DNA from 2 places in the Polycyclovorans algicola TG408 genome. Region 2 is predicted to be linked to the other one. Evidence: riboswitches for the same ligand, from Rfam matches in the RefSeq annotation. Region 2 holds a riboswitch; the other holds the start of a gene.
What was found. Region 2 has a riboswitch for cobalamin ahead of U741_RS0114925 (TonB-dependent receptor plug domain-containing protein). Riboswitches for the same ligand answer to the same signal wherever they lie in the genome.
Positions count from the first base shown of each region.

Region 1: linked by a shared signal. The riboswitch ahead of btuB (TonB-dependent vitamin B12 receptor) and the one ahead of U741_RS0114925 (TonB-dependent receptor plug domain-containing protein) in region 2 are both predicted to bind cobalamin.

Region 1 covers NZ_JOMH01000001.1:2,920,901-2,928,258, forward strand. Annotated here, with positions in the region: gene bluB (5,6-dimethylbenzimidazole synthase) at 1-646, opposite strand, end outside; gene U741_RS0114025 (cobyrinic acid a,c-diamide synthase CobB) at 643-1,935, opposite strand; gene cobO (cob(I)yrinic acid a,c-diamide adenosyltransferase) at 1,932-2,552, opposite strand; gene U741_RS0114035 (hypothetical protein) at 2,549-3,124, opposite strand; gene btuB (TonB-dependent vitamin B12 receptor) at 3,169-5,004, opposite strand; cobalamin riboswitch at 5,135-5,369, opposite strand; gene U741_RS0114045 (histidine phosphatase family protein) at 5,422-6,000, opposite strand; gene U741_RS0114050 (adenosylcobinamide-GDP ribazoletransferase) at 6,000-6,791, opposite strand; gene U741_RS0114055 (transcriptional repressor) at 6,818-7,282, opposite strand; gene hisI (phosphoribosyl-AMP cyclohydrolase) at 7,345-7,358, shown strand, end outside.
Region 2 covers NZ_JOMH01000001.1:3,110,141-3,117,498, reverse strand. Annotated here, with positions in the region: gene U741_RS0114930 (NHL repeat-containing protein) at 1-631, opposite strand, end outside; gene U741_RS0114925 (TonB-dependent receptor plug domain-containing protein) at 639-2,501, opposite strand; cobalamin riboswitch at 2,612-2,800, opposite strand; gene dacB (D-alanyl-D-alanine carboxypeptidase/D-alanyl-D-alanine endopeptidase) at 2,810-4,264, opposite strand; gene U741_RS0114915 (DUF1415 domain-containing protein) at 4,379-4,924, shown strand; gene U741_RS0114910 (DUF2845 domain-containing protein) at 4,917-5,528, shown strand; gene U741_RS18690 (hypothetical protein) at 5,692-6,414, shown strand; gene U741_RS0114900 (cytochrome c oxidase subunit 3) at 6,419-7,006, shown strand; gene U741_RS0114895 (cytochrome C oxidase subunit IV family protein) at 7,006-7,287, shown strand; gene U741_RS0114890 (nuclear transport factor 2 family protein) at 7,284-7,358, opposite strand, start outside.

The sequences.
Region 1 (7,358 bases), 190 kb from region 2:
CGCTCCAGCGGTTGCGATGCACGAAGTCGCTCAGTGGTCGCGGCTGCCGCCAGCCGTCGATTTCAAGCTGCGGCTGGTCGTGGAAGTCGGCGGTGGCGCCGACGCAGAGCACCGCGATGGGCCCGAGGTCTTCGGGCAGCGCCAGCAGCGTGGCCAGCGCCTGCGGATCGAACATCGACACCCAGCCGACACCCACGCCCTCGGCACGCGCCGCCAGCCACAGGTTCTGGATGGCACAGGCGGCCGAGGCCAGTGACATCTGCGGCAAGGTGCGGCGGCCAAAAATTTCTTGGGTGCCGCCATCGCGTACCGCCACCACCAGCAACTCGGCGCATTCGCGCACACCCTCGACCTTGAGGCGCAGGAATTCGTCTTCGCGCGCGCCCAGTGCTTCGGCGGTGCGGCAGCGCTCGACCTCGACCAGGTGGTGAATCTGCTGGCGCAGCGCCGCGTCGCTGATGTGGATGAACGCCCACGGCTGGCTGAGCCCGACGCTGGGTGCGGCGTGGGCGGCCGCCAACAGGCGTTGCAGCACCTCGGGCGCCAACGGCTCATTGATGAAATGCCGCACGTCGCGCCGCGTGTCGATGGCGCGATAAACCGCCGCGCGGGCCGCGTCATCAAAGCGGTGGGCCTTCACGCTCACGGCAAGAACAACCGCGCCGTCGCCACCGGATTGGACGCAAAGTAGGCATGAAAGTACGAGGCGGTCAGCGCACCAACGCGGTACACCGGCTCGGCGGTGGGGCCGCCGTTGGGGTTGCGGCCACGGCTGATCGGCGTCAGCGACGTGTCGCTTTTCGAGTAATGAAAACTGTGGCCGCGCAACTCGCCGTCGGGTGTGTCGATGGCCTGCATGCCCAGCGCCTGAAAGCGCGGCTGCATGGCGGTGTGGCCGGGCAGCAGCCCCACCATCGGCCAGCTCTGGCCGTCTTTTGTTGTCAGGGTTTCAAACAGCCCCATCATGCCGCCGCACTCTGCGAGCATCGGTTTGCCGGCAGTGTGGTGGGCGCGCAATGCGGCCTGCATCGCGGTGTTGGCCGACAGGGTTTCGGCGTGCAGTTCGGGGTAGCCGCCGGGCAGATAAACCGCATCGGCCTCGGGCAATACGGTGTCGCTGAGCGGCGAAAAGTCCACCAGGGTTGCGCCCAGTGCCTGCAAGGTGTCGCGGTTGGCGGGGTAGCAGAAGGCGTGTGCCGCATCGCGGGCAATGGCGATGCGCTGGCCGGCGAGTAGCGGCGGGATGGGCGCCGGGTCGGTCACGTCGAACGTGCTCAGCGGAATCGCTGAAAAGTTGACGGCATCGCCCAGCGCCTCGGCCGCAGCATTGATGCGCGCGTCGATGTCGGCCAGCTCATCGGCCTGCACCAAACCCAGGTGCCGCTCCGGCAACGCAACCTCGGCACTGCGCGGCAGGGCGCCCAGCCAGTGCAGCGGCGGCCGCAGGCTTTGCGCCAACATCTCGGCGTGACGCAGGCTGCCAACACGGTTGGCGACGACGCCATGAAACGGCAGGTCGTCCTGATACCGCGACAGCCCCAGCGCCAGCGCGCCAAAGGTTTGTGCCATCGCCGAGCCGTCCACCACGGCGAGGATGGGCACACCAAAGCGGCGCGCCAGATCGGCACTCGACGGGCTGCCGTCATACAGCCCCATGACGCCTTCGATGAGGATCAGGTCGTGCGTGCTGGCGGCCTCATGCAACAGCCGCTGACACCCGGCCTCGCCCACCATCCACAGGTCGAGCTGATACACCGGCCCGCCGCTGGCGCGCGCCAGCAGCATGGGGTCGATGAAGTCGGGGCCGGTCTTGAACACCCGCACCTTGAGGCCCTGCTGCCGCGCGCGACGCGCCAGCGCCGCGGTCACGGTGGTCTTGCCCTGCCCCGAGGCGGGCGCCGAAATCAGCAGTGCGCGGCAGCGTGCCTGGCTCATAGCTCCACCCCTTTTTGGGCGCGGATGCCCTGCTGGAACGCATGCTTGACCACGGTCATTTCGGTGACGGTGTCGGCGGCCTCGATCACCTCTGGCGGTGCTGCGCGGCCGGTGACGACGGCGTGCTGCATCGCCGGCCGGTTGCGCAGGTCGGCGACCACCTGCGCCACGTCCAGATAGCGGTGCTTGAGCGCGATGTTCAGCTCGTCCAGCACCACCAGTTCATAGGTGGCATCGGTCAACATCCGCCGGGCGATGGCCCAGGCAGCCGTGGCGGCGCGCACGTCGCGTTCGCGGTCCTGCGTTTCCCAGGTATAGCCCTCGCCCATGACGTGGTAGTCCACCTCGGGAAAGCGCCGATAAAAGGCTTCTTCACCGGTGGAAAACTTGCCTTTGATGAATTGCACCACGCCCACTTTCATGCCGTGGCCCAGCGCCCGCGCCACCATGCCGAAGGCCGACGAGCTTTTGCCCTTGCCGTTGCCGGTGAGCACCAGCAGCACGCCGCGTTCGGTGTCGGCGGCGGCAATCTTGTTGTCGATGACGCCCTTCTTGCGCTGCATGCGCAGGCGGTGGCGTTCATCACGGGCGGCATCTTCGTTGGGGATTTCGCTCATGGGGTTTGAGGCTCGGTCGTGGCGCGGCGCAGCCGCAGGCCGACGCCGTAGATCAACGCAGCCACGCCAACATAAAGCGACAGGTTACTGAAGTAGCGCGGCAGGTATTCGGCGATGCGCGGCAGGAAACCCAGCAGGGTCGGATCAACCTCGCGCCCCGAGAAAAAGTAAAAGCCGCCGCCGGAAAACAGGTAGCAGACACCGGCACCAACGCCGACGCTGAACGCCAGTGGCAACACCGTGAACAACTGGTCGCGATGCTGGCGGGCGTACCACTGACCGGCCCACCACAACGACCCGTAGGCGGGAACCAGCGCGGCGTAGGCCGGGGTGAAGCAATGGTCACTCACGCCGGCCCAGCCGACGGCGGTGACATCAAGTGTAAAGGCCAGCGCAAACAGCGCGGCAAACGTCCAGACGGGCCGGACCAGCACACCGGCCAGGAAGAACACCGCCCACGACGCACTGGGCAGCGCGTCAAGGCTGGCGAAATGCTGGCCCCGGGTGAGCATCATCAGTGCAGCCAGCGAGGCGAGCAGCGCCCATTGGGTAGCGGGGCGCAGGTTCAGCAAGGGATTGGCGATTGCATTCATGTCGGGCTCCAGTGATTGAGGCTTCAGACTTGGTTGGGGGTAAAGCGCACGGTGGCCATCACCGAGGCGCCATAGTTGGCGTAGGTGGCGGCGGTTTCGTAGTCCTTGTCGAGCACGTTGCGGCCTTCGAGTTGCAACAGCCATTGCGGCAACGCCTGCCAGCCAAAACGCAGGTTCAGCGTCGCGTAGCCCGGCAGCGGCGTGGTGTTGGCAATGTTGTCAAAGCCGTCGGAGGCCCCGTAGACGCTCAGTCCGGCGCTGAAGGCGCGGATGTCGTAGTCCACATCCAGCCGGGCGCTCTGCTCGCGGCGGCGCGGCAGGGTGTTGCTGCGGTTGGCGCCGTCGCCGTCGTTCTCGGGTTGCAGCCAGGTGAGATAGCTTTGCAGACGCAGGTCACCGAACCGGGTGCCGAGTTGCGCCTCGACGCCGCGAATCAGCGCACGGTCGATGTTGTTGGGCGCTTCCAGATCGGAGTCAAAGGCGATCAGGTCGTCAATCTGCGTGCGAAAGACGTTCACCGCCCAGCGATAAGCGGCGTGGTTGCCTTGGAGCGACAGCTCAACATTCTCGGCCTCTTCCGGCTTCAGATCGGGGCTGCCGAAGTTGGGGAAGTACAGTTCGTTGAAGGTGGGTGCCTTGAAGGCCGTGCCGTATGAAGCGACCGCCCGAATGCCGCCGGCGAACCCGTAGCCGTGAGAGACCCCGCCGGTGGTGTTGCGACCGAACTGCTGGTTTTCGTCTTCACGCAGGCTCAGTTGCAGGTCATGTGCGCCAACGCTGCCCTGATACACGGCGAACAGGCCCGTGTTGTCGCGACGATTTTCGGCGTAGGCGGTGGTGCCGCTGATTTGGTCGTTCTGGTAGTCAACGCCCACGGTTACGCCGTGCCCCGCGGCCAACGCGACATCGTTCTGCCACGACAGCGTGTCGCGCCGGGTCTTGAAGCGACTGACGAACGCGCCGTCGAGCAGGTTGTCGGCGTCATCGGTGCTCTGGCCGCCACTGAGCGCCACCGTCCAACGGGGCAGCGGGGCAAAGCGGCCGCTCAGACCGATCACCTGATTGACCGTGTCGGTTTCGTTTTGCGAGGCGCCGTCGAAGTCATTCTCGCCCTCGGCGCGCAGCAGATTGACCGAGACCTCGGCGCCGTTGTCGAACAGGTGTCCGGCGCTCAAGGAGCCCGCCAGTTGCCGGTAGCCGTCGCGGTCCGGTTCGTTGAGGCTGGGGCGCACGTCGATACCGTCGGTGGTGCGGGCGTTCAGGCCGGCGCTGAACCAGGTGTTGCCATCACCGCCGCGCAATCCAGCCTCGATGCGGCCATCGCCACGCGAACCGCCGCCGAGGGCGAACGAAGGCGTCACCACCCCGCTACGCGATCCGCGACGGGTGAAGATCTGGATCACCCCGCCAATCGCCTCCGAGCCATAGAGACTGGAGCGCGGCCCGCGGACGATCTCGATACGGTCGATCTGGTCGACGGGAATTTGCTCGAACGGCGTGCTGCCGGAAGTGGCCGAGCCGACCTTGATGCCGTCAACCAGCACCAGCACATGGTCGGATTCCGTGCCGCGCACGAACAGCGAGGTCGACTTGCCCGGCCCGCCATTGGTGGCGAAGTTAATGCCCGGCAGGCCGGTCAACACGTCGAGCACATCCTGCGACTGCAGGCGCTCAAGGTCGTCGCGGGTGATCACGGACACCGGCGCCAGCGTGTCGGTCAGCGCCTCCGAGTTGCGTGATGCGGTGACAATCACATCGCCCATTGCGGGCGGCACGGATCGTGATTCAGACGCGGCAGCCACACATGACATCGCGCCGGCCATCAAGGTCAGCGCCCATTTTTTAAGAAAGGATTTCACGAACATCTCCTGAAGCGTCGCCCCACGCGACGTAAATCGAAGTGGAGATGGCGCTTTAGAAGACAGGTGACGAACGCAACGGGGCACGGCAGACAAACGTGGCCTGTCACGTCCGGCCTCGCCCACCGCGCGCCATCGGATGCTTCAGGCCGGTCTCCGGACTTACGAGCTGGGCGTTTGAGAACCCTGAATGCGGCGCCTTCCCATGTTCGAAAACACAGTGGCGTGAAGCCGCATTCAACTCGCTTACCGTTGCGGGGGCAGTGCCGGAATGATTGATTCGCCTTGGCGAATCAGCGCACCGGCTTCCCGTTTAATCCCGGACAACTTGCGTTGGCCGAGACACCTGAAGCGGCGCGACTTTACGGCGAGCCGTGACAAAACTGCAAATGCAGCGCCGCCGATTCGGGCAGAAAATCAGGGCTGATCAGGCGCAACCTGCCAGCGACCATCGGCGGTTCGCGCAAGCGCGAGAAGACCGCCCGGCGGGCACGACCCGTCCAGCCACTGCGCCTGCGGCAGGCCCAGCAAATGGCCGCGCAGCACCCGCAGCGGACCGCCGTGGGTGACGATCAACATCTGCACCACGGATGCCTGATTCGCCTGCTGTAGCGCATCGTCCAATGCGGCCAGCACCCGGTTGCGCAGGTCGTTGGCGCACTCGCCGCCCGGCATTCGATAGCCCCAGGGTGATGCCGCCCAGGCATCGATTTGTGCGCGGTCGATGTCGTCCCAGGCGCGCAACTCCCAATCGCCAAAATTGATTTCCTTGAGCCGGTCGTCAAGCACGACAGGCGCGCCCGGCACAAGTGCGGTTGCCAGTGCCTCGCAGCGCCGCAGCGGGCTGCTGATGACCCGGGTGGGAACAGCGCCGATGGCCGTACGCAGCGCGGCCAACTCGGTCGGTGTCGGCGGTCGGGCGGCGACGTCGCTGGCCCCGTAGCAGATACCCGGCGGCAACTGCACCGGCAGGTGCCGCAGCAGCAACAGACGCATTAGACCCAGGCCGCGCAGAGCACCAGATAGGTCGCGATTTCGGCGACCTGCTGGGTGGCCCCCAGCGCGTCCCCGGTATAGCCGCTGATGCGGCGGCGACAGTATTTTGCCGCCAACCAAGCCACGGCCAGCAGCGTGAGCATGACCGCCACGCCTTGCAGCAGCGTCAATGGCGACCCGACCCACGCGAGCAGCAGCGGCAGCCCCGCGATGGCGCAACCGATGCGCCACTCGGTGCTGCTGATGCCTTCGGCCACAGGCTTGGCCTTGGTCGCGCCCTCGATGCGCGCGTAGGGCAACCAGACCATCACGCTCAGCGCGCTGGCACGTGAGCCGGCATGAGCGATGACCAGCGCCAGCGCGGCGAGTCCGAGATTCAGCTCGGCCAGCGCCAGCAGCGCGCAGAACTTGATTAGCAGCGCCAGTCCCAGCGCCAGTGCGCCGTAGGTGCCGATGCGCGAATCCTGCATGATCGCCAGCACGCGCTTGGGCTCGAAGCCACCTCCAAAACCGTCGGCCGAGTCCGCCAGGCCGTCTTCGTGGAACGCGCCAGTGAGCAGAATCGTCACCAGCATCGACAGGCTGACGGCCACCATCGGGGTCCACAGCGCGGCGCCCAACAACAGGCTGATGGCACCGACAGCGCCCACCAGGACGCCCACCAGCGGGAAGTAACGCGCCGCACGATTCAGTTCGTCCGGCGACCAGCCCACCCATTCGGGAATCGGAACACGGGTGAAATAGCCGAGCGCAATGAAGGCGCGTCGCAGTTCACGCTGGGTGTCGGACATCGCGGCGTGCCCTGTCCGGTCAGACGTCACGCAGGATCGCGGCACTCGCCGCAATGGCCGTGCAATTCGACAACCGGTCGGCTCACCTTGAAGCCATGCGCTTCGGCGCCCTGCTCCAGCCGCGTGGCGATGGTGTGATCGTCAAGCTCAACGGTCTGACCGCAGCGCTCACAGACCAGATACACGCCGTGGTGGGCGTGGCCGATGTGCATGCACGGCAGATAGGCATGCGTGGATTCCAGCCGATGAATAAAGCCCTGCGCCATCAGAAAGTCCAGCGCACGATAGACGGTGGGTGGGGCCAGACGGCGGTTCAGCCGGGTTTCCAGGGTGGCCATCAGGTCATAGGCCGAACGCGGGCCCGGCTCGGCCAGCATCAGTTCAAAGACTTCGCGGCGCATGGGCGTGAACCGCGCGCCACGTTTGCGACACAGCGCGTCGGCCTGTTCGAGGGTGGCCTCGGCGGAGTGGGAATCGGTCGTCGCCTTCATGGTTTGATGGTATTACACTTGCGCCCCCGCGCCGCCCGGCGCCGAGTGTTGAATGAAGGGCCATGAGTAACGACGT
Region 2 (7,358 bases):
TGCCGATGTCGATCACGGCGACATAGCCGCTTTTGACCGACGCGAAGTTTTCGAGCCGCTGCATGGCGATAAACAGCAGGCCCCGGTCGATGACCCCGGTAATCATCTCCGGCACGCCATCGGCGTCGTAGTGCGACAGGTCGATTTCACCGGTCTTGAATCCGGCTTCAGTGGTGGCCGACGGGTTGACGATCCATACCGTGCCCGACCCGTAGCGCAGCAGATAGCCCTTGGTGGGGCTGACCATCAGCAGGTCGGCGGGGTTGCTTTGCGCCGTGTCGTCAGGGTCCTGGGTTGAGGCCGTCAGGTTGGGCGTGTTGGGCATGTCGAGGTCGAAGCGCTTGACCGTGTTGCTGTCGAAACGCTCGATGACGAAGAATTGCTCGCTTGCGGCGCGGACCCGAATGTCGGACGTGGTCGGCGCCAGGTTGTTCTGCCCGGTCAATGTTTCGGCATTGATCAGCGATACGGCGCCGCTGCTGAAGTCTGACGCGCGGGTGGCGACCACGGCACTGACGTCGCTGGCATCCGGGGTGCCCCTGAATTGGTTGTCGCCACTTGAGCAGGCCGAGATCAGCACGGTGACCAGCAGGCCGATGGCCGCGCGCGGCGTGAATTTCAAAAGGGTCATGAATCGGTTACTCCTTGGGTGAATCGGGGGACATGATGGCGGGATAGCTCAGGGTCAGCCGTAAATGGCGCCCGGGCGTGGGAAAGCCGTTGAACTGTTCGGGGTTGTCATCGCGCAGGTTCAGCGCCTGCACCGACCAGCCGACGCGTTGCCATTGGCCGCGCACGCCGATGTCATGGCGACGTAGTGGCGCAGCTTTCAGCAGGTTTGGGCTGTCGTAAAACTGGCCGTGTTCAAAGCTGAAGGCGTAGTGCCAGCGCAGGGCCCAGAACTCGGTCTCAAGCCGTGCGTTGATCTGTTCGGTGTAGCGCCCGGGTAATTGTTTGCCGCGCGCCGCGCCGGGGCCGCTGCGGTTTTCGGTGCTCTGAAGGGTGCCGCCGATCTGCCCCTGCCAGCGACCAAGCCGGGCGGTGCCACCCCACTCGACACCGTAGATTTCGGCGCGCTCGGTGTTGATCGAGCGGCCCACACCCTGCGCGTTGAAGGTGGGGCTGATGGCATCACGCAGGTCCTGGCCGAATACCGCCGCATCGACGGTCCACGCACTGCCGACTGGCGCGCAGCGGGCGCCCAGATCAGCATAGTCGGCGCGCTCAGGACGCAGCTCGGGGTTGCCGCGAAACAGTCCGCGGTCACCGTAGCGCTCAAAAAAGGTTGCGAGGCGCTCGCGACTGCCGAGGTTGCCTGCGGCAATGCAGGGGCCAAGTCGCCGTGTCAGACCCACGGCAGGCGCCCATTGCCAGTGCTCTTCCTGCTGGCCGTCGGCGCGGTCTTCGGACCACTGCACGCCGAGGCTGGCGTTGGCGCGCCATGCACCGAGATCGCCAAAGGTTTCAGCCGCACCACCCAGTTGCAACCGCTCGGCGTCCTGGGTGGGAACATCACCAATCCGGTCTTCGGCGCGGTAGCGGGTATGCCCGGCATCAAGCACCGCGAGGCTGCCGTCTCCGAAGTGGAAGCGGCTCTGGCCGTCGATGCCGAAGGTGCGGCTGCGGCTGTCTTGCGCACCGAGGCCGATCTGGCTGTCGCGGTCGCGAAAGCGCTCGTCCAGCCAGCGCGTCGACAGCCGGTGGTGCCAGCGCGCCGACGTGTCGCCGGCGATGCTCAGGCCGTACGCGCGAGTGTCGAGTTGCGCGGTCTGGTCGGGCAGGTTGAGACGGGTGGGCAGCGATTGCGCGTCATCAATGACATGCGCCTGCACCCGCAGCGGCGCGCGCAGGCTCAGCAGGGCGTAGCGCTGCGCCGTGTCGGCATTGAGGCGCAGCTCGCGGCGACGGCGGTCGGGGTCGGTGGGGTCGAAGGGCTTGAAGGCGTTGCGGTACTTGAAGTCGTTGTCGGCCTGTTGCAGACCGGCGGCGAGCTGGACGTCAGTCGCCAATTGCGCGGCGGCATGCGCCTGGCGCTCGCCGAAGCTGCCGAGGCTGAAGCTGCCCAGCAGCGGCGCGCGCAGCACCTCAGGGGTGCGCAGATTGATGCTGCCGGCCAGACCGCCGGCAAGGTCGACCGGCACGCGGCCTTTGTGCACGGTGACGTCGTGCAGCATCAGCGGGCTGATCAGTGCCAATGAGGTGGCTTCGCCGCCGCCGCCGTCCAGCGGCTGGCCGTCGAGCAATATCCTGACCTGACGGCCGTTGCTGCCACGCAGACTGGCCTCGCTGTAGGCGCCCAGACCACCGCTGCGACGCACCTGTACGCCGGGCAGGGTGGCGAGCAGGCTCGGCAGGTCGCTAGCCAAAAGCGGATCGACCGGCACCCGCAGCTGCACGCCGCTCTGGTCCAGCTCGGCGTTGACTCCGGCTACCGTCAGCGGCGGCAGCGCAGTGTCGGCAAACGTGGTCAGCGGGCAGCACAAGGCGGCCGCAAGCGACATCGGGTGAAGCGGTTGAATCAGGGACCGGATCAGGCGCACGGGTCGTCCATCTGCAATCGACAAACCGTGGCCGCATGGCAGTTGCCATCCGTCAGGTTCGCCCTCCGCGACCACGGCACCTACCTCAGGCCGGTCTCCGGACTTATGGCGTGCTGGGTTGCGGCCTTCCCGTCGTCAACCGGACAGTGGCGTAAAGCGCAACCCCGAACCATTCACCGTTGCGGGGGCAGCGTCCGATTTGCACGGACTTCCCGTTTCACCGACCTGCAAGGGTCGGCACCTGAGGGCGCGCAGCATACGCCAAGGTCTCAGTGCTTCGCGAGCAGGTCCTCGATGTCGGAGCGGATGGCCTGCAGCGAGACGCTCATGGGAATGCCCTTGCGGTCCGCGCCGTTGACGATGACCGCGAAGGCCATCCAGCCCCCGTCCTTTTTGCGCAGATAGCCCGCCGTGCCGAACACCGAATTGGGCTCGGTCAGAGTCCCGGTCTTGAGCGCCACGCGCTGGCGCCAGTCGGTGTTGCCACGGCGCAGGGTGCGGCTTGGTGCTTCACCCGGCACCACCAGCCCGGCATAAAACAGCGGGAAGCGCTGCACCTGCCGGTACTCGTCGCGTAGCAGGGCCACCAGGTCTTCGGCCGAGACACGATTCTCGGGGGTCAGGCCGCTGCCGCTGTGCAGCACGATCGGCGTGTTGGGCGTCGGCGCGTTGGTCAAGCCGACCGCAGTCCGCGCCCGCTGCAAGCGCGCGGTCAGTAGCTGCGAGGCTTCGGCCAGCGTGCTGATCGGTTGCGGTGTGCGCTGCAGCGCAAGGCCCAGGGTCAGCATGTCGGAGATGTAGTTGTTGGAATAGCGCAGCAGGCCGGCGACCTGCTCACGCACCGGCGCGCCCTCGTGGCCGGCGAGCATGATCAAGTCTGAAGGCGCGGCTGCTTGGCTGACCCGCACGCCGCCCATCACTTGAATGCCCAGTTCGGTCAGGGCCTGCCGCAGCAGCAGGCCGGTGCCCAGTGCCGGGTCGCTCATTGAGCGGTAGAGGCGGGTGTCGCGGCCGATGTCACCGCCCATCACCAGTTGGTCGTCGCCGAGCACGCTGCGCCGGTCCAGCCACATGGCGCTGCGGGTGCCGGGCTTGCGGCTGGCGATGGTGCCGTCGAGGGGGATGGGCAGCTCAAAGGCGGCGCAGTGGCTGAGGGCGGCCTGCTGCCCCGGCAATTGTGGGGCCAGATCAATGCACCAGGTGCCGTAGTCCACGCCCACGGCCGACAGGGGCGCGTCGTAGGCGGTATGGGTGCGGCGCTTAGCGTCGCAGCGGTCCTTGACCTCGCATTCGAGGTGGCCGAATGGCGAGGCGCTGGTGACCACGTCGCCGTTGATCTGCGTCACGCCGCGCTGTTTGAGGCGCGCCGCCAGCAGCCACATGTCGCGGTGCTCGACGCTGGGATCACCTTCACCGCTGACCCACAGATCACTGTCGATCACGCCGTCGGTATCGGGTAGCGCGCCGCCCAGGCGGGTGACAAAGCGGTGGTCGCCGGGCCATTGTTCAAGCACGGCGGACGCCAGCACCAGCTTGCTCAGTGACGCCGGTGACAGCCGCTGTTGCGGCGCCATGACGGCGAGCGGTGTCTCGCTGCCCAGGTCATAGACCAGGGCGGTGACGCGGGCATCGCGCTCGTCTTGCAGTTTCTGCAGGGCGGGCCATTGCGCCATCGCCAATGTCGGACTTGCCGCGCACAACAGCATCGCGCCCCAGCGGGTCATCGCACTCGCATTCCTCACGCCTTGTCGCACTGATTTGCTCTGTAATCTCATCTTCAGAGTGTAGCGAGCGAGGGCCTGTCTCGGGTCCAGAATGTGCCGGTCCGGGGAGCGTTCATGGAAGGTGTCGAACAGGCGGTACGCGAGTGGCTGACGGCGGTGGTGATCGGCCTCAACCTGTGTCCGTTTGCCGCAGCGACCCTGCGTGGCCAGCGTCTGCGTATCCACGTCAGCGGGGCGACCGACGAGGTGTTGCTGCTCAACGAGGTGCAGGCCGAGATCAACCGGCTCGACGACACGCCGGCCGCTGAGCTTGAAACCACGTTGATCGCGATCCCGCAGATGCTGTCGCGCTTCGATGCGTATCTGGCATTTCTGGACCAGGTCGATGCGCTGCTGCGTCGGCAGGGACGCGTCGGCGTCTATCAGGTCGCGAGCTTTCACCCGCGCTATCGCTTTGACGGCCTGCCGCCGGATGACCCCAGCCATCTCACCAATCGTTCGCCGCTGCCCTTGATTCACCTGTTGCGGGAAGATGGCGTGGCCGCCGCCGTGGCTCGGCATCCGGCTGCCCACGGCATTCCCGAGGTGAACATCCGGCACATGCGGGCGCTCAGCGCTGAGCGGCGACGCGCGCTATTCGGCAGCCGCGTCGATGACTGAATGGCGTATTGCGCTGGGGGTGCTGGCGTCGCTGGTTGCCACCGCGTTGGAAGCCGACGACACCTTGCGATGTGGGTCAAGGCTGGTGGCGCTGGGCGATGACCGGGCGCAGGTGCGTGCGGTCTGTGGCGAGCCGGCACTGATGGACCCCTGGGATGCGGGCGTTTCACAGGTGCCGGGCAGGCTGCAGGTCACTGAGGAATGGACCTACGACTTCGGGTCGCGGCAGTTGCTGCGGGTGCTGCGCTTTCGCAACGGTCGACTGCGGGCCATCGAGGCTGCGGGCTACGGCTTTAGCCGCCCGCCCGACGGTGATTGCGCGCCCGAGATGATCAGCCAGGGCATGACCAAGTACCGGTTACTGCGCCACTGCGGCCAGCCGCAAAGTGCCGAGGCCGTTCACCTGCTGGCGCCGCCGCGCCGCGCTGACGGCGCCCTGGATGGACTCGCCTTCTCGCAAGGCCAGGTGGTCGAGGTCTACCGCGAACGCTGGCGCTACGACTTCGGCCCGCGTCGGCTACAGCGCGAGGTGACACTGGAAAACGGCCGCGCGGTGGAAGTGCGTGAAGGCGAGCGCGGCACGCAACGTGAACGTCAGCCCTGACGGGGTCATCCTTCCGCTTTCCCGAGCTGCCGAAGGGTCCGGCTTGAAGGCAGAAGCGGAGCGCCCGATGATAAGGCACGATGTTCATCAATTCGACTCCCCGGTCGCGGCAGCTCAACGGCCTGATACGGGGGGCTGCGGTTTCCCAAGGAGAAGCGACAACATGAATTCCCCCGACAACGGCCCGCTGATCAAGGTGATGGCCTACTCCGGCATGGTGCTGGTGGTGGCCTTGGCGCTGTCCCAAGGCTGGCTGATGGGCTTTATTCCGCCGCCTTCACCGGCACTCGACGCTGAATCGCTGAAGCAGATTTTTATTGATCGCAAGATCGGTATTCGCGCCGGCACGGTCATCCAGTGCATTTGCTACACCTTCTATCTGACCTGGGCCATGTCCATCGTCATGATGATGCGCAAGATGGAGCGCGGCACACCGGTACTCACCTATCTGTCGGTCGCCAACACCGGCGGCGGCTACGTGTTCTTTCTGCTCATGCCGATCACCTGGGCGATGATGGCGTTTCGCCCCGAGGCGATGGGCGCCGATTTCATGCAGATCATGAACGACTGGGTCTGGTTCATCTTCATTCTCAGCTGGCCGCCGTTTGCAGTGTTCATGGTGTCGATTGCCATTGCCATTTTTCGCGACCAGAGCGTGCCGACGGTTTACCCGCGCTGGGTGGCGTTCTTTAACCTTTGGTGTGCGGTGCTGATTTCGCCGGCCGCATTGATTGAGCTGTTCAAGACGGGCCCGTTTGCCTACGACGGACTGATCTCGTTCTGGTTCATCTACATCGTGTTTTTCGGCTGGATCATGATCATGAGCACGGTCACCATCAAAGCGGTGAATGCCGAGAAGCGGCGCTCCGGGACCGGTTTTGCCTGACACCGTGGCGTCAAACCCCGCTGCCGATCCCCCACGTCAGGGGCACATTCCGGGCGAGGGGGGCGTGTGGATGCTGATTGCCGGTGACGGCATTCTGTTTTCGCTGCTGTTCGGGCTGTTCCTGTTTTATCGCGCCGACAACCCGGCGATGTTTGCCGAGTCGCAGGCTTTGCTCAGCACCGAACTCGGCTTGCTCAATACCGTGCTCTTGCTGACCAGCTCCTGGCTGGTGGCGTCGGCGATTCGTGCGGCGCGCGCTGGCAAGCCCGGTGTCATGCGCGGCTGCCTGACCTGGGCCATCGCCTGCTCGCTGGGCTTCATGGCGGTGAAGGCGGTTGAGTACACGCCGAAGATCGCCTCGGGCATCACCCTGAGCAGCAACGACTTCTTCATGTTGTATTACGTCTACACCGCCATTCACCTGATCCACGTGGTGATCGGCACCGGCGTGCTGCTGACCATGCGCGCCTACGCCGGTGAAGCGCCCTACAGCGCCAACGCGCTGCGCAACTTCGAGTCGGGCGCCAGTTTTTGGCATCTGGTTGATCTGTTGTGGATCGTGTTGTTTGCACTGCTGTTTCTGATCAACTGATGGCCTGGCTGCTGCGATCGCGTTATACGGTGATCTGGCTGGCGCTGGTCGGCGCCACGCTGCTGTCGTGGGCGCTGGGCGGCGGCGCCGGCGATGACAAAACCCTGGCGGCCAGCGGCATCATTCTGGTCAGCCTGATCAAGGTGCGATATGTGGTGCTCGACTTCATGGAGCTGCGCCACGCGCCCAATCTGATGCGCCTTGTGGCCGAGCTGTGGATCGCACTGCTGGCCATCGTGCTGGTGACGATGTTGTGGGTGGAGTTGCCGCCCGTCTCCTAAAACATGCCGTTGTCGTTGGCCGACTCGGCGGGCACCACCTGCAGCACGTCCCAGTGCTCGACGATTTTGCC